DNA from 4 places in the Shewanella sp. H8 genome. Region 1 is predicted to be linked to each of the others. Evidence: predicted binding sites of a transcription regulator. Region 1 holds the regulator's gene; each other region holds the start of a gene.
The links. Region 1 encodes sigma-54, which starts transcription at its own class of promoters, with help from an activator protein. Its sites were predicted from a motif close to GTTGGCACGNNNNTNGNNT; they were not measured.
Positions count from the first base shown of each region.

Region 2: the regulator sigma-54 is predicted to act here: its motif matches at 2,261-2,279, upstream of ABIS04_RS15630 (P-II family nitrogen regulator).
Region 3: the regulator sigma-54 is predicted to act here: its motif matches at 3,779-3,797, upstream of ABIS04_RS18810 (DUF1328 domain-containing protein).
Region 4: the regulator sigma-54 is predicted to act here: its motif matches at 2,814-2,832, upstream of ABIS04_RS05155 (YggN family protein).

Region 1 is NZ_CP157213.1:3,812,227-3,818,145, reverse strand. Features, by position in the region: gene ABIS04_RS16645 (HPr family phosphocarrier protein) at 356-631, opposite strand; gene rapZ (RNase adapter RapZ) at 652-1,515, opposite strand; gene ptsN (PTS IIA-like nitrogen regulatory protein PtsN) at 1,512-1,955, opposite strand; partial or broken gene hpf (ribosome hibernation-promoting factor, HPF/YfiA family) at 1,958-2,212, opposite strand; gene ABIS04_RS16625 (RNA polymerase factor sigma-54) at 2,209-3,693, opposite strand; gene lptB (LPS export ABC transporter ATP-binding protein) at 3,836-4,567, opposite strand; gene lptA (lipopolysaccharide transport periplasmic protein LptA) at 4,564-5,145, opposite strand; gene lptC (LPS export ABC transporter periplasmic protein LptC) at 5,132-5,692, opposite strand; gene kdsC (3-deoxy-manno-octulosonate-8-phosphatase KdsC) at 5,689-5,919, opposite strand, start outside.
Region 2 is NZ_CP157213.1:3,621,286-3,627,204, reverse strand. Features, by position in the region: gene narQ (nitrate/nitrite two-component system sensor histidine kinase NarQ) at 1-328, opposite strand, end outside; gene nrfA (ammonia-forming nitrite reductase cytochrome c552 subunit) at 611-2,002, shown strand; gene ABIS04_RS15630 (P-II family nitrogen regulator) at 2,336-2,674, shown strand; gene ABIS04_RS15625 (ammonium transporter) at 2,684-3,934, shown strand; gene ABIS04_RS15620 (hypothetical protein) at 4,020-4,373, shown strand; gene ABIS04_RS15615 (hypothetical protein) at 4,573-5,697, shown strand; gene ABIS04_RS15610 (ABC transporter substrate-binding protein) at 5,694-5,919, opposite strand, start outside.
Region 3 is NZ_CP157213.1:4,303,716-4,309,634, forward strand. Features, by position in the region: gene ABIS04_RS18785 (hypothetical protein) at 1-224, shown strand, start outside; gene ABIS04_RS18790 (hypothetical protein) at 261-470, opposite strand; gene ABIS04_RS18795 (hypothetical protein) at 546-884, shown strand; gene ABIS04_RS18800 (diacylglycerol kinase family protein) at 1,436-3,079, opposite strand; gene ABIS04_RS18805 (hypothetical protein) at 3,147-3,341, opposite strand; gene ABIS04_RS18810 (DUF1328 domain-containing protein) at 3,483-3,656, opposite strand; gene arsJ (organoarsenical effux MFS transporter ArsJ) at 4,048-5,259, opposite strand; gene ABIS04_RS18820 (ArsJ-associated glyceraldehyde-3-phosphate dehydrogenase) at 5,266-5,919, opposite strand, start outside.
Region 4 is NZ_CP157213.1:1,168,065-1,173,983, reverse strand. Features, by position in the region: gene ABIS04_RS05165 (DUF885 domain-containing protein) at 1-138, shown strand, start outside; gene ABIS04_RS05160 (LysR family transcriptional regulator) at 584-1,525, opposite strand; gene ABIS04_RS05155 (YggN family protein) at 1,944-2,756, opposite strand; gene glsB (glutaminase B) at 2,984-3,898, opposite strand; gene ABIS04_RS05145 (YggL family protein) at 3,905-4,231, opposite strand; gene trmB (tRNA (guanosine(46)-N7)-methyltransferase TrmB) at 4,267-4,983, opposite strand; gene mutY (A/G-specific adenine glycosylase) at 5,233-5,919, shown strand, end outside.

The DNA of each region.
Region 1 (5,919 bases):
ATTATTTAATTAAACAATAGAGGTGTGCTTTCCGGATATCAAGCAACACCGGAGGTTACTATAACGGGTATATTTTCGTCATCTTAAGCGTTAAATATTCACAGAGTAAAACAATACTTAATGTGATGGTATTGACTACTTGAGGTAAACATAAAGGCTATTCTTGTGAGGTGAATATGTAAATAATATTGTTGTGGCTATTGCGTTAGTATGAGGCTGAGGAGTTCAAGGCGCAACATCTAATATAGGCATATGGTTTGTGAGCATTAGAGAATAGAAGCTAGTGTTACTGACATATTTAGCGCTAATCTTACATTTTGCGACTCTCTATTGCCGAGCTGCTAAGCGTACAAATTTAGCAACATTCATCAAATTTGGCATTAATGAGATCGCACACTGCGCTTAGGGCCGCTTCTGCATCTGGTCCTTCAGCTGTCACTGTGATCATTTTTCCAATTCCACTTTCGAGCATTAACAACCCTAGGACACTTGCTGCACTGGCACTTTTTTCATCTTGAATTAAGGTTATATTGGCATCAAAATCAGCGACTAGAATGGCTAACTTTGTCGCTGCGCGGGCGTGTAAACCTAATTTGTTTGAAATACTAACTTGGCGTTCAAGTTTGATCATTGATTCGATCCTATTTTCACTTAGCTGTTACTGCCATTTAAATCCAATTCTCTGTGGCGAACATTCACTGTATGTTTACTGCCTTGTCTAAATCGTTTTGCCAATTGATCGACAATATACACTGAGCGATGTTGACCACCAGTACAGCCAATGGCGATAGTAAGGTAGCTGCGATTGTTACGTTCTAGGTGAGGCATCCAAGTTTCGAATAGGTTTTCAATTTGCCAGATAAACTTATTAACTAATGGCTGGCGCCCTAAAAACTCTTGTACAGGTTCGTCTAAACCAGTAAATGGACGCAGCTCTATTTCCCAGTGTGGGTTGGGCAAAAAGCGTACATCAAACATAAAGTCCGCTTCTGTCGGCATTCCGTGTTTAAAGCCAAAAGATTCAAAGTTAATCACTAACTCTTTATCAACACTGCCTAATAATATTTGCCTAACCTGGTCACTTAATTCGTAAATATTCAGTGCTGATGTATCAATATAATGGTCAACAATTTTTGCGATTGGTTCAAGTAAGCGTCCTTCTAGTTTGATCGCTTCTTGCAGTGAAATATGATTTTTAGATAGCGGATGTAATCGACGAGTTTCACTATAACGTTTGAGTAGAACTTTATCATTGGAGTTTAAAAAGAAGCTGATAATTTCAGTGTCGTGCTCAAGCAGGGCTAATTGATTTTGAAGCACTTTACTTTGCTCATCAATGTTGCGTACATCAACACTGATTGCCACTAAATCATTACTACCTTTGAGCTGTGCTAATAATGTGCCAATAAGAGCTAAAGGCAAATTATCAACACAATAATATCCTAGGTCTTCCAATACTCTTAAGGCTACTGATTTTCCTGAGCCTGAACGTCCTGATACTATGACAAGTTTCATGCAGTGATAACCTGATAAAGTTCTGTTGAGTCGTGAGTTTTACGAAGCTGTTTCAATATTTGCTTGTCACTTAGTTTTTGGGCCATGTTCGATAACGTGCTTAAGTGTTCTTGGCACTGATCTGCCGGCACTAATAAAGCAAATAACAGATCAACTGGTTGGTTATCGATTGCATCAAAGGCAATGGGTTCTTCACACTTAATAAATATGGCAATGGGCTGATCGATAGACGTCAATCGACCATGAGGTATCGCGATGCCATTTCCTATACCTGTGCTACCCACTTTCTCTCTCGCTAAAAGGCTTTCAAAAACCTCTTGCGAAGATAGGGGTGGGTACTGGGCAGCGACTAAGTTGCTGATGAGTTCCAGTACTTTTTTCTTACTGCCCGGGGTGGCACAGGTAGTGCACTCCGGTCGCAGAATGGTACAAAGTTCCATCGTTAGTGTTGTGTATACTTCTGTTGGTGTTTAATTACCTGACGGTTGAGCTTATCGATCAGGGCGTCTATTGCAGTATACATATCAGTACATTCTGACATGGCAAACATCACTATGCCATCTGTGATTTTACTGGCTTTTGATCTTTGTTGTAACTTTTATACATTGAGCGCAACGTTTGCATTATGGCTCTGATCGGAGTGTCGTTCAAGCTTTGAAAATTTATCATGAATATATTCCGTTGCCTTGTAGGTTATAAACTCTTACGTTGGTTAGACGGTGGAATCATCATTGCTTCACGATATTTTGCAATGGTACGACGAGCAACGTTTATGCCCTGTTCAGCCAGAAGTTGGGCCATTTTACTGTCACTCAGCGGTTTTTGCTGGTTTTCTGCAGCAACTAATTTTTTGATAAAAGCACGAATTGCAGTAGATGAACATTCACCGCCATCGTCAGTGCTGACATGGCTAGAGAAGAAGTATTTTAGTTCAAACAGTCCTCGTGGGGTGTGCATGTATTTTTGGGTAGTCACCCGTGAAATGGTTGATTCATGCATTTCTACAGCTTCAGCGATATCATTTAATACCATTGGTTTCATGGCTTCTTCGCCATATTCAAAGAAACCTTGTTGAAATTGTACAATGCAATTGGCCACTTTGAGTAATGTGTCGTTACGGCTTTCAATACTTTTAATAAACCATTTAGCTTCTTGCAAGTGGCCTCGAATAAATTGACTATCCGACGGATTTTTACTGCTTCGCGCCATGGCGGCGTATTGTTGATTAACGCCAATTTTTGGCATGTTGTCAGGATTTAACTCTACAACCCATCGGCCATTTTTCTTTAGTACCGTAACATCGGGTATGACGTATTCGTCATCTACGGCAGTAATTAATAAACCTGGACGAGGATTAAGTGACTGGATTAGGGTGATAGCGTCACGCAACTCGTTTTCTTTTAGCTTTGTTTTACGCATTAACAATCTAAAATCACGCCCGGCAATTAAATCTAAATAGTCTTTAATCAGCAGACGAGCATTATCAATATGGGGGGTTGTGTTGGCATATTGCGCTAATTGGATGAATAAGCACTCGCTTAAATCTCTAGCCGCTACACCAACAGGATCAAAGTGTTGAATGCGCTTTAATACGGCTTCAACTTCATCTAGTTCAACGGTTTCATCGCCCATTGCTTCGAGAATATCTTCGGTACTTTGGGTTAAATAACCTTGTTCATCAACAGCATCAATGATAGCGGTGGCAATTGCTAAATCGGTCTCAGAAAAGGGAGTAAGATTTTTTTGCCATTCTAAATGCTCATACAGACCTTCGGTGGTTTCACCTTGGAATGGCATGTCATCGTCGCGCATGCTCGCACTGCCTGAACCTGACATTGGGGAGGCGGTATACACTTCGTCCCATGTCGTATCCATGGCTAGATCATCCATGGTTTCTTTGGTTATAGACTCTGCAGTGTCAACTGTAGAGGTGTCTTTTTCTTTATTAACGCTGCTGTTGTCACTAAAGTCGGTATCAGCTTGGTCTCGATTTTCTTTTGCGGAGTTTTTTGCTTCTGAAAACTCATCTTCTATTTCAAGCAATGGGTTTGAATCCAATGCTTGTTGGATTTCTTGCTGTAGCTCCAATGACGATAATTGCAGTAAGCGAATAGCCTGCTGCAATTGTGGGGTCATGGTTAAGTGTTGACCCATTTTTAGTTGGAGTGACGCTTTCATTTACCGCTTATCCCTAGATGATTTCCATAAAAATGACAATCTAAAATACTGTATTGATTGTTACATACATCAATGACATTTAACGTTATTTAGTTAACGTTCAACAAAACGAGTTAGATAGTTTAAAAGACCCGTAACTTAACTATAGCTTGAATTGTTCACCTAAGTACACAGCTCGAACTTGTTGATTGCTCAATACTTCATCAGGTGTACCTTCAGCAATTAAATTACCTTGGCTAACAATATAGGCCCGCTCGCAAACATCTAACGTTTCACGAACATTATGGTCGGTAATTAATACCCCTAAACCGCGACTTTTCAGTTGTTGGATAATTTTTTTAATATCAATAACTGAAATAGGATCAACACCAGCAAAGGGTTCATCGAGTAAAATAAATTTTGGATTAGCAGCTAATGCGCGTGCAATCTCAACGCGACGACGTTCTCCACCCGACAACGACATGCCTTGATTATCGCGAATGTGGGTAATGTGGAATTCTTCTAGCAAATGCTCAAGTTGTTCAATTCGTTGGTCGTTGTTGAGCTCTTTGCGAGTTTGCAACACGGCCATAATATTGTCGTGTACAGTGAGCTTACGAAAAATGCTGGCTTCTTGCGGTAAATAACCAATACCTTTACGGGCTCGAAGATGCATTGGATCGGCGGTGAGATCGTCATTATCAATTAAGATCCGACCTTTATCGCTTTTTACTAAGCCGACAACCATATAAAATGTGGTTGTTTTACCCGCCCCATTAGGGCCTAAAAGACCCACTATCTGGCCAGTTTTAACCGTTAAACTAACATCTTTAACAACTTGACGAGCTTTATAGCTTTTAGCTAAATTTTCAGCGGTTAAGGTTATTTGGGTCATTGTTTGTTCTGCTTGTTAACAGGGATTTCAGGGAGTTTTTGCTTCGGCGCGGTTTCATCTTGGAAGTTTTCAGGTTGAATAATCGTGATGACCCGATCTTGTCCCTTACCTGTACTTTCAGCTATCAACTCTTGTGCATTGATATTGTACTTAATTTTGTTACCAGTAACTTGGCTTCCTGATTGCTCAAGCTTGGCATTGCCTATTAATGTGAGCGTGGTGCTGGCAAGATCATAAGTAATTTCGTCGGCACTGGCGGTACCTATTTGGCCGTCATCTAATTCTTGTGAAAACGTTGCCGGCGAACCAGTGGCGATAAGTCTTTTACTGGTGCTGTTTTCGGGGGTAAATGCCCGCAGCTGATCAGCATTGATATTAATCGAGCCTTGAACAATGGTAACCGGGCCATTAAAGACAATTTGATTGTTTTTAATGTCGGCAGACTGGCTTACTGCGGCAATTTTTAACTCCTGCATAAGATCACCTTGTTTAGCCATGGCAGGCAAACTCAGTAGGCAAAGTATGCTACTTAATAACATAACATTGGCGCGAGTGTGGAGACGATTAATGTGGCTCATATTTCCCTTCTACCTGGCTGAGTAGCGATAATTTTTGCGAATTCAAGTCTGCATGTAGGCCTAAGCCTTGAATAATAAACCCTTTTCCTTTGATATACACCATCTCCTGCGAGGTACCTATCATAGTGGTTAAATCCACAGTAATGGCTTGGGTGCTCAGTGATTGTAGGGGTTCTTCTATATCAATAGCATCAATAATAACATTATTTTCTAATATTACTTTGCTGGTATTTTTATTTAATCGTCCTCGGTCTGCACTTAATTGCCACTGTGCTTTACCATTTTCAGGATAAATGAGGTAGATAGGTTTGGTAAAGTGAGTGACGTCAGTAGAAGCATAATGTTCCATGTGCTCGGCACTGACTCGACTTTCTACAAAACCGAGTTGATTAAATTCAGTGGTTTGAAGGTTATTTGCAATAAAATCTGGACGCTCAATTCCGCGAACTTTCACGGCCTCCATTTCACTGCGCTTTATTTGTGCTTGCCAGTATAGTATTAAAGCAAGGCCAAAAAAAACTACAATACCTAGCGTGACTCTATTCATATACTCATACCATGAGCAGTGGCAAATTTATCTTGGCTTAATAGTAATAAGTCGGTCAGTTCACGTAGTGCACCGTGTCCGCCATTTAGGGTCGTTGTCATATGGCATTGTTGTTTTACAAACGGATGGCCATCACCGACACATACTGCTAGTCCTACGGCTTTCATCACGGGAAGATCAACCATGTCATCACCAATGTAAGCGACTTCGTCGGCGCTCACATTATA
Region 2 (5,919 bases), 190 kb from region 1:
TCATCACTTTCCACTTGTCAATAACTAACAAGTATTGGTCACTTAGCTCCTTGGGACTATACCAAGCGAGAGAACGGGTAAGGGCATCAGAGCTGAGTGTGTTTTCAAATTCAATTATTTTTTTATTGGGATTATTTCCGCCTACATTGGTATACAACAATAGCCTATAACTTTGCATCCGCAGTGACCCAGAGGCGTTGATCCCTTTGGCATCTCCTAAACTGAAGCTTAAATTAACAATAGAAAATACCGCTAAGCTTGATGATAATAAAATCAAAATGAGCATTAAACTGAAAATGGTGGAGGTAAGGCTGCCACGAGTAAACATAAGGTCCCGTTATTATATCAATGAGTGCTTAAAGGTAAGTCGAAAGTACTGTTTCGTATACTATCCAATAGTGTGTTCTATATTAGGTATTAGTTGATAACATTAACAATTGTATCAAACTGTGAGCTACATCTTGTTTACATGTTGATCTAGCGCAAACTTTTGCCGCTATACCTAATAAGGGGTATATTTAAAGCAGGATTAAATAGCTAAATTTGATCTTGGAGATGTCGTGATTATTAAATTAAATATAATGTAACACGGAGATAAAGGGTGATGAAGATGAATGTAAAATCAATTGCACTGAGTGCGGTGATTGCAGCCGGATTTATGGCTGCAGGCGCTATGGCGAGTGATAAAACCGAACCTCGTAATGAGGTTTATAAAGATAAATTTTCAAAGCAATATGACAGCTGGCATGCCACTGATGAAAGCAAAGACGTTGTTGATATGTTAGAAAAAGTACCTAGTTTAGTCGTGTTATGGGCAGGTTACGGTTTTGCTAAAGATTACAATGCACCACGTGGTCATATGTATGCAATTACTGACGTAACTAACTCATTACGTACTGGCGCGCCAAAAAATGCTGCAGATGGTCCAATGCCAATGGCATGTTGGAGCTGTAAAAGCCCTGATGTTCCTCGTGTGATTGAAGAGCAAGGTGAAGATGGCTATTTCAGTGGCAAATGGGCTAAAGGCGGTCCAGAAATTGTCAATGTACTTGGTTGTGGCGATTGTCATGAAAAAGGTTCATCAAAATTACGTATATCACGTCCGTATGTTGACCGTGCAATGGATACGTTAAATACACCATTTGATAAAGCTTCTCGTAAAGATAAGCAATCAATGGTGTGTGGTCAGTGTCACGTTGAATACTATTTCGAGAAAACTGAAGACCGTAAAGGTTTTGTTAAGTTCCCTTGGGATATGGGTACCACCGTTGAGCAAATGGAAGTGTATTATGACAGCATAGAGTTTTCTGATTGGACTCATGCAGTGTCTAAAACTCCAATGTTAAAAGCGCAGCACCCTGGTTATGAAACTTGGAAAATGGGTGTTCACGGTCAAAATAACGTGAGTTGTGTTGATTGTCATATGCCTAAAGTGACTAATGACAAAGGCCGCAAATTTACAGATCATAAAGTGGGTAACCCATTTGATCGCTTTGAAGAAACATGTGCAACTTGTCACACTCAAAGCAAAGAGTTTATGGTTAAGCAAGTTGAAGAAAGCAAGCATAAAGCACAAGATTTAAAAGCTCGTGTTGAAACTCAACTAGTTAAAGCTCACTTTGAAGCGAAAGCTGCTTGGGATGCTGGTGCCACTGAAGCTGAAATGAAGCCAATCTTAATGGATATTCGTCATTCACAATGGCGTTGGGATTATGCGACTGCATCTCATGGCGCATCAACTCATGCTCCAGCTGAAGTACTACGTATTTTAGGTACTGCAGTGGATAAAGCTGCTGATGCTCGTGTGAAACTAGCTCAGTTATTAGGTGCTAAAGGTGTTAAGCAACCGATTGCATACCCTGACACTTCTACTAAAGCAAAAGCGCAAGCAGCATTAGGCATGGACATGAAAACCATGAATGCTGAAAAAGCTGAGTTTAAGAAAACACTGGTTCCTCAGTGGGAAGAAGAAGCTAAAAAGCGTGAAGCGACTTACAAATAAGTTGTACTTAGCATAAGCGCTCTCCTCAGGTGTAAACCTGAAATAATCTAACAAACAGCCCTCATTTGAGGGCTGTTTTTTTATGGGCGTTATAAATAAATCCTTAACAAGTTGGTATTACAAAGCGGTTTCATGGGTGAGGTTATCGTTGCACCAAAATAATGCGATGGTGATCTTATACGCACTTGATTGGTGCCTTTATATTAATGGATAAAAGATAAAATAAAATAAAAGCTATATATAACAACTTGTTGGAAAAGTGGCCTGATGATTGAATTAACTCGTTACAACAAATAAATAACAACTAATTTTTTCACACTTTTGGAGGTCGAGATGAAACTCGTCAGCGCTATCATCAAGCCATTTAAATTGGATGATGTCCGTGAAGCTATTGCAGGCATGGGCATTGAAGGTATGACTGTTACTGAGGTCAAAGGATTTGGACGTCAGAAAGGTCACACAGAACTTTATCGTGGGGCAGAGTATCAAGTGGACTTTCTACCAAAAGTAAAATTAGAAATTGCCACAAAATCTGAAAACTTAGACATGCTTATTGAAGCGATTACCAGTGCCGCTCATACCGGTAAAATTGGTGATGGCAAGATATTTGTTACTAGTTTAGAACAAGTTATCCGTATCCGTACGGGTGAACTTGATAACGAAGCATTATAGGAGGCTGGTATGGAAGAGTTAACTCAATTAGGCCTGACGGTAACTGAATTACGTTTCGCATTAGATACGTTTTATTTCTTGATTTCTGGCGCGTTAGTCATGTGGATGGCTGCTGGTTTTGCCATGCTGGAAGCTGGATTAGTCCGCTCAAAAAACACCACTGAAATTTTAACTAAAAATGTGTGTTTATACTCCATTGCGTGTGTCATGTTTTTATTAGTCGGTTACAACATTATGTATGTCGACAATGTTGAAGGTGGATTTATTCCTTCTTTTGGTTCGTTAATCGGTGGTCAAGCTGATGGTGCAGATCATGCGCTCGAATCAGACTTTTTCTTCCAAGTAGTATTTGTTGCTACAGCGATGTCGATTGTATCAGGTGCTGTTGCTGAACGAATGAGATTATGGTCTTTCCTTGTTTTTTCAGTGGTAATGACGGCAGTGATTTATCCTGTTGAAGGCTACTGGACGTGGGGTGGTGGATTCCTTTCTGCTGCAGGCTTTGTAGATTTTGCTGGTAGTGGCATTGTGCATATGGCCGGTGCAGCAGCTGCAATCTCTGGCGTAATGCTTCTTGGTGCTCGTAAAGGTAAATATGGTGAAAACGGTCAAATTCATCCTATTCCAGGTTCTAATTTACCGATGGCAACCTTAGGTATGTTCATTTTATGGATGGGTTGGTTTGGCTTTAACGGTGGTTCGCAATTGTTAGTGTCAGATGCTGAAAATGCGAGTGCAGTGGCTAAAATCTTTGTAAACACAAACTCTGCTGCAGCATTTGGTGCCATCTCAGCACTTATTGTATGTAAAGTGGTATGGGGCAAAGCTGATTTGACCATGATTTTAAACGGGGCATTGGCTGGATTGGTCGCCATTACAGCTGACCCATTATCACCTTCATTGTTAATGGCTGGTGTGATTGGTTTAGTTGCTGGTGCCGTGGTTATCTTCTCTGTCATTGCATTTGACCGAGTTAAAATAGATGACCCAGTAGGCGCTATTTCGGTACACGGTGTTGCAGGTTTCCTTGGATTGATGTTGGTTCCACTATCGAATGCAGATGCTAGTTTTGGTAGTCAACTATATGGTGCAGCAGTTATCTTTATTTGGGTATTCACTGCATCGTTATTAGTATGGTTTGTATTAAAAATGACCATGGGTATCCGTGTAACAGAAGAAGAAGAGTACAATGGTATGGATGCTTCTGACTGTGGTGTAGAGGCTTACCCTGAGTTTTCTAGTGGTAATAATGCCGGTTAATTTTTAACTTCATTAACTGAGTCAGTATTAAACAGAACCTTCGGGTTCTGTTTTTTTTGGAGATTATTCGTAAATTGGGGGCGATATGAGTTTCTTTAGTACATTTTGTTTGCTTGGTTCAATTGTTGCTATTACTTCTTCTTTTAGTCCTATTGTTGCAGCGGGCACTGTTGTAGTGCGTAAATCATCTGAACCATTTGATGCTTTTGCTGTGCGTGATGAAGTGTTACAGCTACATGAGTGGCAAACGCTACTGCGCCAACAACAGCAATTAACTATTTTACGGTCATTACCAATTGGGTGTATTTCTGTTAATACAGCTTATCTTTATTATCACTGTGGACAGTTAAATTATCGTCCTTATCAATATCATGGCCAGCAGCTTTTCATTCAAATTGATCTACCTCATGACGAAGAATACCCCTCGAAAATAGAGTAATACTTTAATGACAGCTTGTTTTTTTATCTAGGTTTATTGGCTGAAAGATAGGCTATTGACTAAACTTTTAGATAGCTTATTCCTATCTGAGGGTTGAATTATGCTGCTTTGTCACCCATTAAAGCGCTCCTGTGAGACATTAAGTCTTAGCGATAATAGACATAAACCTAATGTTTGTTTCTTCATTCTATTGAGTTTAATGTGCTTCCTTTGCGCTTGCCAGTCAATCCCATCTCAGTCCAAAAATGTTAACGTTAATTCACTTTTTTATGATGATTATTTTGTACCTGTATTAACGATTGATGTCGACGATATTTATCGTTTACCCGACTCCTTTGTAGCGAATTTTAAGCGTCAGTTTCAGTCTGATAATTCCATCCGCAGCAAAAATACCTTAGCTAATGAATGGTTAGCCCAATATGTTGGTGCCCAAGATGGTGGTTTTGAATATCGCGATCATTATACTCGTACAGCGAGTGAAACAATGCTGGATCGTCAAGGAAATTGTATGTCTCTGGTGGTCTTATCGGCTTCATTAGCTGATGTGCTAAATGTACCTGTTGAATTGTATGATATTGATGTTGAACCTTTTTGGGATCGCCGCGGTGGTTTTTATTTAGTTAACGGACACGTTAATTTAAGCTTATTGCCGCCAGAAGATTCTCATACTGTATTGTTCAGGGGAACGGAGGTTTTAATTGACTTTTTGCCCGAACGTTCAGTACGGGCCTACCGAAAAAAACGAGTTAATAAGCGCCAATTAAGTGCCATGTATTACAACAACGTTGCAGCAGAAGCCTTAGTCCGAGCCGATTATGACACCGCATATGCGTTGGTAAAAAAGTCCATAATCTTAGATCCGCAGCTTGTTGCTGCCATCAATACCCTCGCGGTGATCTATCGTCATAAAGGCTTTGATGATGAAGCCGAACAAGTTTATCGAGCAGCCTTACAAGTTAATTCGCAAGACCTATCAACGTTATATAATTTAGCTCTCATTTTAGGCGAGCAAGATCGTTTAGTTGAGTGGGCCGAGATTCATAAAGTACTTGAACTTGCTCGAATTAATAATCCTTTTTATTATTTTGATATGGCGCAACAAGCCTATTTTGATAGCCAATATCAAAATGCACTTATATGGTATAAACGAGCTGTTGCGAAAGCCGATTATCGCCATGAATTCTATTTTGGCTTGTCGAGAGCTTATTGGGCAACGGGTGATGAACGACTTGCAGAGAAAAGCCTTAAACGCGCATTGGCATTAAGTGATACTAGCAACAAACAACGCTATCAAAGTAAATTACAAGCAATGAGACGGAATTAATCCATCTGAGGTTGATAATTATTTTGTTTAGCTAGATCAAGTATTTCTTGATAGCGATATGATTGTTTAAGTGCCGTAATGGCACTATTAACTTGATTAGCTATTATTTGATCATGACAGGCAATTTTTCGCTCTGCGGGGTCAAAAAGTGCGGCTTCGGTTACGCGGATACTGGTGTCTAATTTTTGTCTGAGCAAATGGCGATAATATTCAAATATTCGT
Region 3 (5,919 bases), 490 kb from region 1:
CAATAACAGATAATAGATATCCGCTAGATGTTGAATATGCAGTTTTAGAAGCATGCGCTAGTTCACATAAACAGCCATTATCTTATAGTTCATATGGTTCAAAGAAAAAATTATGCCTTTGTGCCTTAGAAGATACAATGAATGAAATTTCATATGTTAGATATAAAGTAAACCAAAAAGGCTTTTTAAAAGCGTTTGAAAGTAATGCTAAATCATGTAAATAGCCTTTGTATAGCTACGCTATACAAAGGCTTTATTACTTATTTACCTTTTGCTGGATTGTTACCTCGACCAGGACCAGATGGGTTGCCTGTTTTACTTGGTCCGTTTGGAGGAGTTGTTCCAGACTTACTTGCGCTAGATTGTGCTCTTGCCGCAAATGATCCTTTTGCTACTGCTCCGCCATTTGACTTCGCACTTGCTGATTGGATACGAGCAGCCGCGGCTTTAGACATTGAATTTTTAGACATGATATTTCCTTTTTTTAAGTTAAATTTATTGTCCCCGCTGGGACATTCACAAAGTAACAAAGGCGTTAGGGACAAATGGGGACAGTTGAATTACAAAATGAGATAAAACGCATTTTAGCTAAATTAAAATGGTCTCAAAAAAGGCTTGGTCGCGAGTTTTATATTGCTAAGCACGATTATGACGATGATGATGAGATTAGACAGTATGAAGAAAAAGTTAAAAAAGACCTTATGAGAAAAACTACTAAACCAGAATTGCTAAATTCGTACTTGGAAGTAATCTCTCAGCATAATGAATTTCAAAACTTAAATATTGTGATCCCATCATACTGTAAAAGTGGTATTTTAAGTGACGAAATGGAGCTTGGTATGAGCAATATATCAAAATTAATTAGTAAAATAGTGCCAGAGTAAACGACTTATAACAAGAGACTATGGCGTCAATAGTTAATTTTATACTTTTGGCGCGTCCCATAAAACGCCATCTCTTAATGTAGTGGCATAGTGGGTTTGGTCACTCAACTAGAGGTTTTGCAAAACCTGAAGTAATTCTTTAAATACTAATTTAGCGAAACCACTGACTCATTTCTGTCCAAAAACGAGTTGGTCTTAGCTTTTAAATGCCCAAATTCAACTCTGAACTTGAGGCCGTTGAAGAAAATGACGTGAGCTGGCCATGGACGGCCAGCTAGCTTTAGAGGGGAAGGGACGCCCCATCTGAAGCGTTAGCATTTTCGAATAAGGCCGAAGAACACTCGGACGAAGTTAAAAGCTCGATAATTTTCCGTCGCAATCTTTTCGCTACTGTTGTTTGGTTAAAAAGCGAAAATGTTGCCGGAACGGCAGGGGTGATCCAAGAGGGGATTGCTGTTGATCCCCTTTTGGCCCGTGCAGGGTGGAACCTTGCGATCTTGATTCAAACGGAGTTTGAAAAATTGGTGTGGCCGTAGGCCATAAAATGAAAATTACCTCTGTGGAATCATCACAGACAACGACTTAGGTTTCACCTCAATACGCATATCATCAGCCTCAAACAACTCGCCATCAATCACGTACTTAAACTGAGTATCAGTTGTTAAATAGATTTTCTTCGCCTGCTGATGATGAATCGCACTATTTGCATCGTTTTGGTCTCGACTGCCTGTTAAGCCTGCAAACAATAACTCGGTCATGCTGAGCAATTGCTGCGGTGAAGTGTCACTTGCCTCAATCCAAGTGATATCGAGTAAACCATCATTAATAATCGGTTCGCCATTACCCTGAGCTAATACGCTGGAAAATGGCGCGGCATTGGCAACCACTAAACTGGTGGTATCGATAGTGTGGGTTTCACCATCATCGAGCTGTAAGCGTAGCGATAACGATTGATTTTCATCAATGGCTTCCCATAAACCATTTAAATACGCTAATTGGCCCATGTCGTTCTTGGTTTCGCGGTCGGCTTTTTGAATCATTTTATGCTCAAACCCTAACCCCACCAGCAGTAACATAATGGTGTCGTTACACACTGCGGTATCAATACGTTGGTGATGGCCTTGAATTAAAATATCTAACGCCTGCGACACGGGTATTAACTTACTCGTGGCACCAAATAAGGTGTGGCTTAACGCATTAGTGGTGCCCATTGGGATAATGCCTAAATAAATATCACTGTCGACCAACACCGAGGCGACCTCGTTAACCGTGCCATCGCCGCCACAGGCTATGACAATATCAGCACCTTTTGCTTTAGCTTGTTCGGCTAATTGCACCGCCGATTTATCTTTAGCGGTGTACAACACATTAAGCTGAAAATAGCGCGATAGGGTTTGTTTAATATTATCGGCTTCATCGTGCCATTTACCGCCGCCTGATACAGGATTAACAATTAACCAGGCTTGTTTATGGATATTAATTTGCTGCTTTTGATGCATTTTTTCAACGCCAGCTAACTGCCACTTGTTCAAGCGTGCCGTTTGACGAATATCATTAATACTTTTGAGCACTTCGGTAAACTGACGGTTTTTATCGCGGCACACTAAATACGCGGCTAACACTAATACTGAGCGGCCTCGACCTAATGCACAATGTACTACCACATTATTACCTTTGCGAACCTGAGTATGTAACCAGTTTACGGCTTGATTTAATTGCGCCACGGTAGGCACGCTATGGTCTAACACCGGAATATTTAAATATTCGATATTTTCATCAACTAAGGTCCATTCAAGTGCATCAAACTCGGCGGTTACATCTAAAATAGCGCCAATATTTTCACGTTTTAGTTGCTCAACGTCGCTTGGAAATAACCGGCAAGCTAAATACAATTGCTTATCAATTTTTTGAATTGCCGGCACTTTATCGTGCTTTCGAGCCCACGCGTTATACACCTGACTGCCCATTAAAAACGGGATAAAACTCCAGCTGATATACCAGGGAATACTGCCGTCCTGGTTTTTACGAAAAATCCCTGCGCTATTAAACCAATACGCAGAGCTGACTAAACCTAAAGACAATGCCACCCAGCCAAACGCCACTTGCAGCACTACATTTGGTAATGCGATGCATAAACACAACGCAATAAAAGTACCAAGGGTGTAATAATATTTAATGTGGATTTGGGTTGGCATAATCGGTCCTCTTGGAGTAAATAACAAAAGCGGCACTCATGCCTAATGCATGAGTGCCGTTATATTATTAACAGTCTGAATCTTCGGCTTTCATGCCTTCTTTTACATCTTCACAAGCATCCTCAACTGCATTACCAGCATCTTGAATCATCTCATCGACCTTCTCACCAGCATTTTCGGCTTTGTTATCTGAACATGCTGATAAACCAGCAGTTAATAACACCATAAAACTTGCCATTGTGATTAATTTTAATAATTTCATATTTCATCTCCTTGATGATGGTAAAGACTTAATTGCTGGCAGATGCTTCTACTAGCTACATTAAGATATGCTTAATTAACAATTAAGCCATGTTTATTATTTAGATAGCTGTTGTTTGGATGCCTGCTATTTAAATGACTGCTATCGAGGTGATTTACCACGTAGCGCATTCGACACGAGCGAAATTAACAACAACACTACAAATATAAAGAAAATTATTTTAGCGATCCCCGCTGCCGCCCCTGCAATACCGCTAAAACCCAATAGACCTGCTATAACGGCTATTACTAAAAACATGATTGTCCAGCCCAACATAAAAACCTCCTTGGTATACGGTTTGTTTTAAATGTACTGAGTATACATAAACGATATCAGTACATGCGATGAACTCTGTATGTCTGTGTTTCATATACTTCTCATCGTTCGTATATTAACTAAAGCCAGCATCGTGCCAACTTTACAATATAAAAATAAGCAATTGATTTAAATGCTTTATTTATTTTACGGGCTTGGCGATGAAGGAATGAGATTAATGCTGCATGAGAAATTTTTACCGACAATTCGGTAAGAGTTTCAGGCCCAAAGCCTGATGGAGATAATAGGATGTAAAAAAGGGCTGCCCATTACGGCAACCTTATTTTTATCAAGATGATTTACTATTGAGTACTCGAAGGCGCAATGATAATTAACGTTATTTACAGCATCTTTATCTTGGCAATTTAAGTGATATCACCGCCGCTAAAGCGACAAATGCACTCGAGATCCACAAACAGGCTTCTAAACCATATTGTTGGTAGACCCAGCCCGACAATACCGTACCAATTAAGCGCCCTATAGCATTGGCCATATAATAAAAGCCTACATCGAGTGATACACCATCATGTCCGGCATAGCTGACAATAAGGTAGCTGTGCAGCGATGAATTAATCGCAAACACCGCCCCCAATAACATCAATCCAGCAATTAATGTCACATGAATATAAAAGTCAAAATGCAGCATTAATGCAATCGCTGCTGGAATAAGTAGTAAGTAAGTAGCCCATAAAAAGGCCGAGCGCCCTGTTGGCACTTTGCCTTGTTTTTTACCGGTAAAATACGGTGCAAAAGATTGCACTATGCCGTAACCAATCACCCAGCTGGCCATAAAGCCGCCGACCCACCAATGGTCCCATTGAAAGGTTACCGCTAAAAATACCGGCAATGCCACCACAAACCACACGTCGCGAGCACCAAACAAAAACATCCGCGCCGCCGATAGCATATTAATCGCCGGGCTTTTTGAGAACATATCAGTAAATTTAGGCTTGTTTTTGGCTTTACCTAAATCAGCTTTTAAGGTGAATAAACTCATCACCCATACAACTACTAACATAGCCGCCATGAGTATCACTGCGCCGCGAAACTCAAGTAACGTCAGTAATAAACCACCTAAAAAGAAACCCACCCCTTTTAAGGTGTTTTTAGAACCAGTGAGAATCGCCACCCATTGATACAACTTCCCCTGAGCATCACCAGGCACCAGCATTTTAATCGCGCTTTTGGCACTCATTTTATTGAGATCTTTGGCAATACCAGATAAGGCCTGCGCCGCCATAACATACATTACGGTAAGCATATCGGCTGGCACAGTTAACATGGCAAGCGCGACAATTTGTAGCCCAAGGCCGATGTTCATAGTGTTATTAAGGCCAAGCCTTGCGCCTAACCAGCCACCTACCAAGTTGGTCACTACGCCAAAAATTTCATAAAACAAAAACAACATGGCAATATTTAACGGACTGTAACCAAGCTGATGAAAATACAACACCACCAGCATACGAAGTGCGCCATCGGTTAAGGTGAACGCCCAATAATTACCGGTAATAATCAGGTATTGTTTAATCTGCGGCGGCAATGCGCTCAGTGATAACAGCCCCATGCTGGGTTATTCCTTATCTGCTAAACCAACTTTGCGGGCAAGCTCTGCGGTACGGTTAGCGTATCCCCACTCATTGTCATACCACACGTATAATTTCACTTGGGTGTCGTTGACTACCATGGTCGACAAGGCATCAATAATGCTTGAACGTGGATCAGTTTTATAATCAACAGACACTAATGGACGCTCTTCATAACCCATAATGTCTTTAAGCTCATTGTCAGCAGCTTGTTTAAGCAATTGATTCACTTCTGCTACTGTGGTGCCGCGAGCCACTTCAAACACACAATCGGTAATCGATGCATTGGCCAGTGGAACCCTAATCGCATGACCATTTAACTTGCCTTTAAGCTCTGGAAAAATGTGAGTAATGGCAGTAGCGGAACCGGTTGTTGTCGGGATTAAACTGATACCACATGCACGAGCACGGCGTAAATCAGCGTGCGGGGCATCCAGAATGGTTTGGGTATTGGTAATATCGTGAATAGTGGTCATCGAGCCATGCTTAATGCCGATTTTTTCGTGGATCACTTTTACCACTGGCGCTAAACAGTTGGTGGTACAAGACGCTGCGGTCACAATCGGATGAATGGCTTTATCATAAAGGTCATCATTTACGCCCATCACAATATTGAGCACGCCCTCTTCTTTCACTGGTGC
Region 4 (5,919 bases), 1.8 Mb from region 1:
GAACAGGCTAAGAAGACGCTAGGAGCCAAGTTTGATATTCGCGAGTTTCACACCATAATCCTTAAAAATGGTCCATTGCCATTAGATGTTCTTGAAGAACAAGTAAACAAGTGGATTAAACAAGTTCAGTCGCTGTAAGCTAGCATCTGCATTAACGTAAAACGGCAACCTTAGGTTGCCGTTTTACGTTATCAACTCCCACAAAAAAATAACCCCAGAACAAAGTCTGGGGTAAACCAAATAAACTAGGGTGATGGTTTTAAGGTTGGCATTATTTTAGTTCGAAAACCATAGCCAACTCGGATCCAAAAATTGCTACCTTGCAGATTTGTACGCTTGTCTAAAAAGGGGTCATTTCTCAAACAAACGTATGGTCAAATCATTTTGAATCAACTCCTAACTATTGTATTGATATCAGAACAAACTTCAACTATTTAACAAATATAAATCACTAACTGCTTGATTATTACCGTTACACCTAACCGATACCAAAGCAGGGTAAGACTTTGATTTAAATCAATTAAAAATAAAGCCACAACCTATGTTGTGGCTTTATTTCAAAATAAGAACAATGTTTTCACTTTTACTTACGAAGCTTATACAAATGCTCGAACTTTGCATCCCAATATGGTGGGCTACCAATATGCGTTTTAATGAAATCAATAAACGCACTGACTTTGGGAGCCAAATGTTTGCGGCGAGGATACACGGCTTGTAATGGAAGATTATGAGTCAACTGCCAATCGGGCAACATTGGCACCAATGTCCCTTGGGCAATTTCATCTTCCAGTAAATAACTGGCTAAATATACAATGCCTAAACCGCTCACAGCAGCCGATTTTAACGCTGGTGCATTATCGACACGGAAATTGCCTGAAACACCAATTTCGCAATAGTCTTCACCCTTCTTAAATTGCCACATACTGTGCTCATGCCACTCGCCTTGATACACCAAACAATTGTGTTCAACTAATTGCTCTGGGCGGCTAATATTACCATGTTGGGCAATATAACCCGGCGATGCCACTAGTAAGAAATTGCATTTCATTAACGGTCTTGCCACCATACCAAGCGGCAATTGCTCTGACATGGTTAACAACAAATCTAAGCCTTCGCTAACAACATCGACTTTGTGATCAAGCAAACTGACTTGTAGTTCAAGATCTGGATGTCTTGCCATAAACGCCGGTAAAGCGGGAATAATATGCATAGTGCCAAAGGATTGCGATATCCCGACTTTTAACACACCACGGGTAGCATCATTTAAGTTGTGAACACTCGATACTGCTTGTTCTGCATCTCGAAGTAATTCTTCACCTTGCAAGTACAATAAATTACCGGCTTCAGTAAGACTTAAACTCCGAGTAGTACGTTGAATAAGTTGAACACCAAGTTTATGTTCAAGATCTGCAACTTGAGTACTCACTTTAGATTTAGAAATGCCAAGACGTCTGGCTGCAGCACTAAAACTTCCGGCACGAGCAACATGGGTAAAAATTGCGATAGGTTCTAACAGTTCTAACATGAAAGTCGCCTTAAGCTGGTTACGACATTAATAAAAATTTCAGATATCTGTTTGTCACTGCTAATAACTATACCTTGCTAAAAATCAGTATCAATATCAGCATTCAGTGATTGTGATGATTGAAGCGAAATAAACACCAAAACCAACCAATCTTACAAACTAGTGCAAACAAATGACTATTCCGAAATATAACCACATCTAAAGTAGGGAGTAATATTGTTATAGTTTTTATGAGTATAACAAATAAAGCCTATATGGTTCTATATTTATGATAGACAATTTTTTTATCAGAACAAAGCTACACTAGCTATAGCGGCGAAATGGCTAAATTAAGTCTAAAAAAAAGCCCCAGTGTCTTTAAAAAAGCACTGGGGAAAGGTGGGTGTCCAGGAAGGACGGTTTTACACAACAAATACACTTACTCTTTTAAATCGCCTAACTTAGCTAAGGTGTAAGGAGCAAGTTCAGGGATGGCTTGACGCACTTGGTTCTCTAACACTAGTAATCCTTCAAAATTATCACAAATCTTATTAGCACGTAGCTCCAGCCCTTGTGATTGTGACTCTAGTTGTTGCTCGATATCTTTACCGACATTGTCCATTTTTACTGAAAACGCATTCATTTTCTCTTCAAATGAACCTCCTTCAGAAGACATGATCTGGCTGCCTAATGTCATCATTAATGAACCCATTGAGTTCGTCACCATTTGTTCTATTTCTTGCTCAAACTCTTCATTAAATGCATGTTCAATTGAAGAATCTGTTGAACCTAAATAAAATTTATCACCTTGCTGATAAGCCATAGTATCGATGCGTTTTTGAATGCCGCTGGTTAACTTATCAATTTGGCTACCTGTAGCATCACCAAATATGGGTGTTAACGCCATATTAACGGCTTGAGATGCCATAGATACCACATCGGCCACCAAATCAATTACGTCAGGTAATTGGCGAGACAGTTCGTCAGAATACTGAGTTAATAACAACTGTTGTTTATCATTTAATGTGACCTTTTTACCATCGACATACAACTGACCCAATTCAACGCGATATTTCTCAGTTCCGTTATCGCTAATCTGTAAATTTGTTGGTTCAACGGTAACGTCATAGTTCAATGTAACATTGCACTTTTCATCATTAATTGACATTTTTGCCATGGCTGGGGTCAGCGTTCCCGCGGTAAACAGCATGCTGGTTAATGCTAAACCACAAATCAATTTTTGCTTGGTCATGATAAAAATCCTTTTGTTATACGAGTATCTATAAGTAAGTCAGGTATGAGTGTTATAAAGCACAAGTTATGCCAACAATGGTAAAGTAATGATTTTTATACAATAAAGTTAATAAGGAGTTTGTTATTAAGCTGAAGGATGAACAATTGCGGAAGTGTATTCGTAAAACAAACCAAAAAGTAGTCTATTTTACGAATCTCAATAAGAATTAATTTAGCGAGTGTTAATCAAAAAATGGAACGACCTAACTGTTGGCTTAAATGTTCTAGCATTGCCGTGCCCGCTAATGAGTTGCCATTATTATCGAGCTCTGGAGACCAGACGCAAATAGACATATCGCCAGGGATAACGGCAATAATACCGCCTCCAACACCACTTTTACCCGGCATACCTACTCGATATGCAAACTCGCCGGCGCCATCATATAAACCGGATGTCGCTAGTAACGCATTGAGTTGCCTAGTTTGTACCGGAGAAACTAAGCTGTCGCCATCCAGCGTTTTACCCCGATTGGCCAAATAGAACATCGCACGGGACAAATCAGCGCAATTCATTCTTAAGGCACAATAATGAAAGTAACTTTTAAGCACGGTATTAACGTCGCCGTCAAAATTACCAAATGATTTCATTAAATAGGCAATAGATGCATTGCGTGCGCTGAACTGGAACTCAGAATCCGCCACCACTTTATCGTAGGATAATGTCGCGTTCTGGCTCAATTGACGTACCACCTCAAGCATACGATGCTTAGGCGCCCCTAAACGGGCTTGCAACAAGTCGGCAATGACCAGCGCGCCAGCATTAATAAAAGGGTTACGAGGTTTACCACGTTCTAATTCAACCTGTACAAGCGAGTTAAATGAATGCCCTGAGGGTTCTTTACCCACACGACTCCAAATTTCATCTTCTGTGTATAAATTAAGTGCCTGAGTCAGGCTAAAAACTTTAGAGATACTTTGAATGGAAAAGGGTTCGAGGTAATCGCCAGCACCAATTGTGTTTCCGTCGATGGTGGTAACTGCAATGCCAATTTTATTGGGGTCAACACAGGCAAGAGCAGGAATATATCCTGCTACCTTGCCTTTACCCAATAACGATCTTACTTTATCGACCGCTTGTTGAAGTAATAATTGCTCAGGCAATTTGGCTTAACCCCACCAAATATCGAACAACTCGCTGACTTCTAGGTCTGATACTGGCTTGTCTTTCCAAAATGCATTAACTGCAGCTGTATCTTCTTCAGTACATTTACCAATAGTTTGGGTCGCAATAATGCCTTCCCATTGCTTATGTCCACCACCGTGGAAACCTAAGTCACGAGGTTCGATGACTTCAATAAGGAACTGATCAACCAAATTATCAATATCTTGCTCAGAAACAGACTCATCAAAAGTCCAGTTTATTTCAAAACCGAGTTCTTGAAACTCATCTACTCGTAATTTTTTACGTAAACGACGGCTGCGATTTTGCGCCATGGTGTATTCTCCAATTGTTGAAAGTGTAGTTGTGATTAAGCGATACGCTCAAACATGATATCCCATACGCCATGACCGAGTCGGTGGCCTCTAGCTTCAAACTTTGTTAGCGGACGATGCTCTGGACGTTCGACAACTGTACCAGTTGTAGATTGATTTTTATAACCTTCTGCAGCATTCATTATGTCTAACATATGCTCACTGTAATTTTCCCAATCAGTCGCCATGTGAAACACGCCACCGATCTTAAGCTTACGACGGATGAGCTGTACAAACTCAGCTTGTACAATCCGGCGTTTATGATGACGTTTTTTGTGCCATGGATCAGGGAAAAATAATTGCACTCGCGCAAGAGAGCCATCAGCAATACTGTGTTCTAACACTTCCATTGCATCGTGATGATATATTCGTAAATTAGTGACGTTAGCTTCACCAGCATCCGCAAGACACGAACCAATACCAGGCTTATGAACTTCGATGCCAATAAAGTTTTGCTCTGGAGCTGCTTGGGCCATTTGTACTAATGATGCGCCCATACCAAAACCAATTTCCAAAACGGTATCAGCATCGCGACCAAACACTTGGACCAAATCCAACGGTTGTGGAGTGTAATCAAGGCCCATTGTTGGCCAATAAGCTTCAATAGCCTGAGATTGGCCTTTCGTTAATCGACCTTCGCGTAGAACAAAACTTCTGATTTTACGAATGTACTTACCGTCTTCGTTAAATTCAGCTGTGGTAACGTCGCTCATTATTGCCTCATTGTCTGCGTATTTGCTTATGCTGTGGTACTAAATCTAAATATTTATGTATCTAAGCGCTAGGATACCTAGCTTTATCAGCACAATACGCAATTGCTATCTGTAATAGATCATTTATTAAAGTTCAGTGGCGCATTATACCTAAACTCATTGCACATGTTTACGCTAATTTAGCCAAAACATAAATTTAAAGTAGTGCGGTTACTTGTGTAATAAAATGGCTATGGATACACTGCGACCATGAAAAATATGACTCCATTTTCTGAGCGCATTATCGCTTGGTATGACCTAAATGGTCGTAAATCCCTGCCTTGGCAGATCAATAAAACACCATATCGTGTTTGGGTATCGGAGATCATGCTCCAACAAACTCAAGTTGCGACGGTTATTCCATACTATGAAAAATTTATGGCTCGTTTCCCTAGCGTTGTCGATCTTGCTAATGCTCATCAAGATGAGGTGCTGCATTTGTGGACAGGCTTAGGTTATTACGCCAGAGCACGCAACTTACACAAAGCAGCCCAACATATTCGCGATACCTTTAACGGTGAGTTCCCCACTCATTTTGATGATGTCGTCGCCTTATCTGGAATAGGTAAATCGACTGCTGGCGCAGTATTATCGTTATCACTGGGGCAACACCACCCTATTTTAGACGGTAATGTTAAACGAGTATTAGCCCGACATGGTGCTATTGAAGGTTGGCCAGGACAAAAAAAAGTTGAACAACAATTGTGGCAATTAACCGATTCCTTAACACCAAGCAAAAACATTGAAAAGTTTAACCAAGCGATGATGGATATTGGCTCAAGTGTTTGCACCCGCAGTAAACCCAACTGTTCAGACTGCCCTGTAGCGATTGATTGCAAAGCTCAACAAGCAGGGAATCAAAGCCTGTATCCCGGCAAAAAACCTAAAAAAGTCACG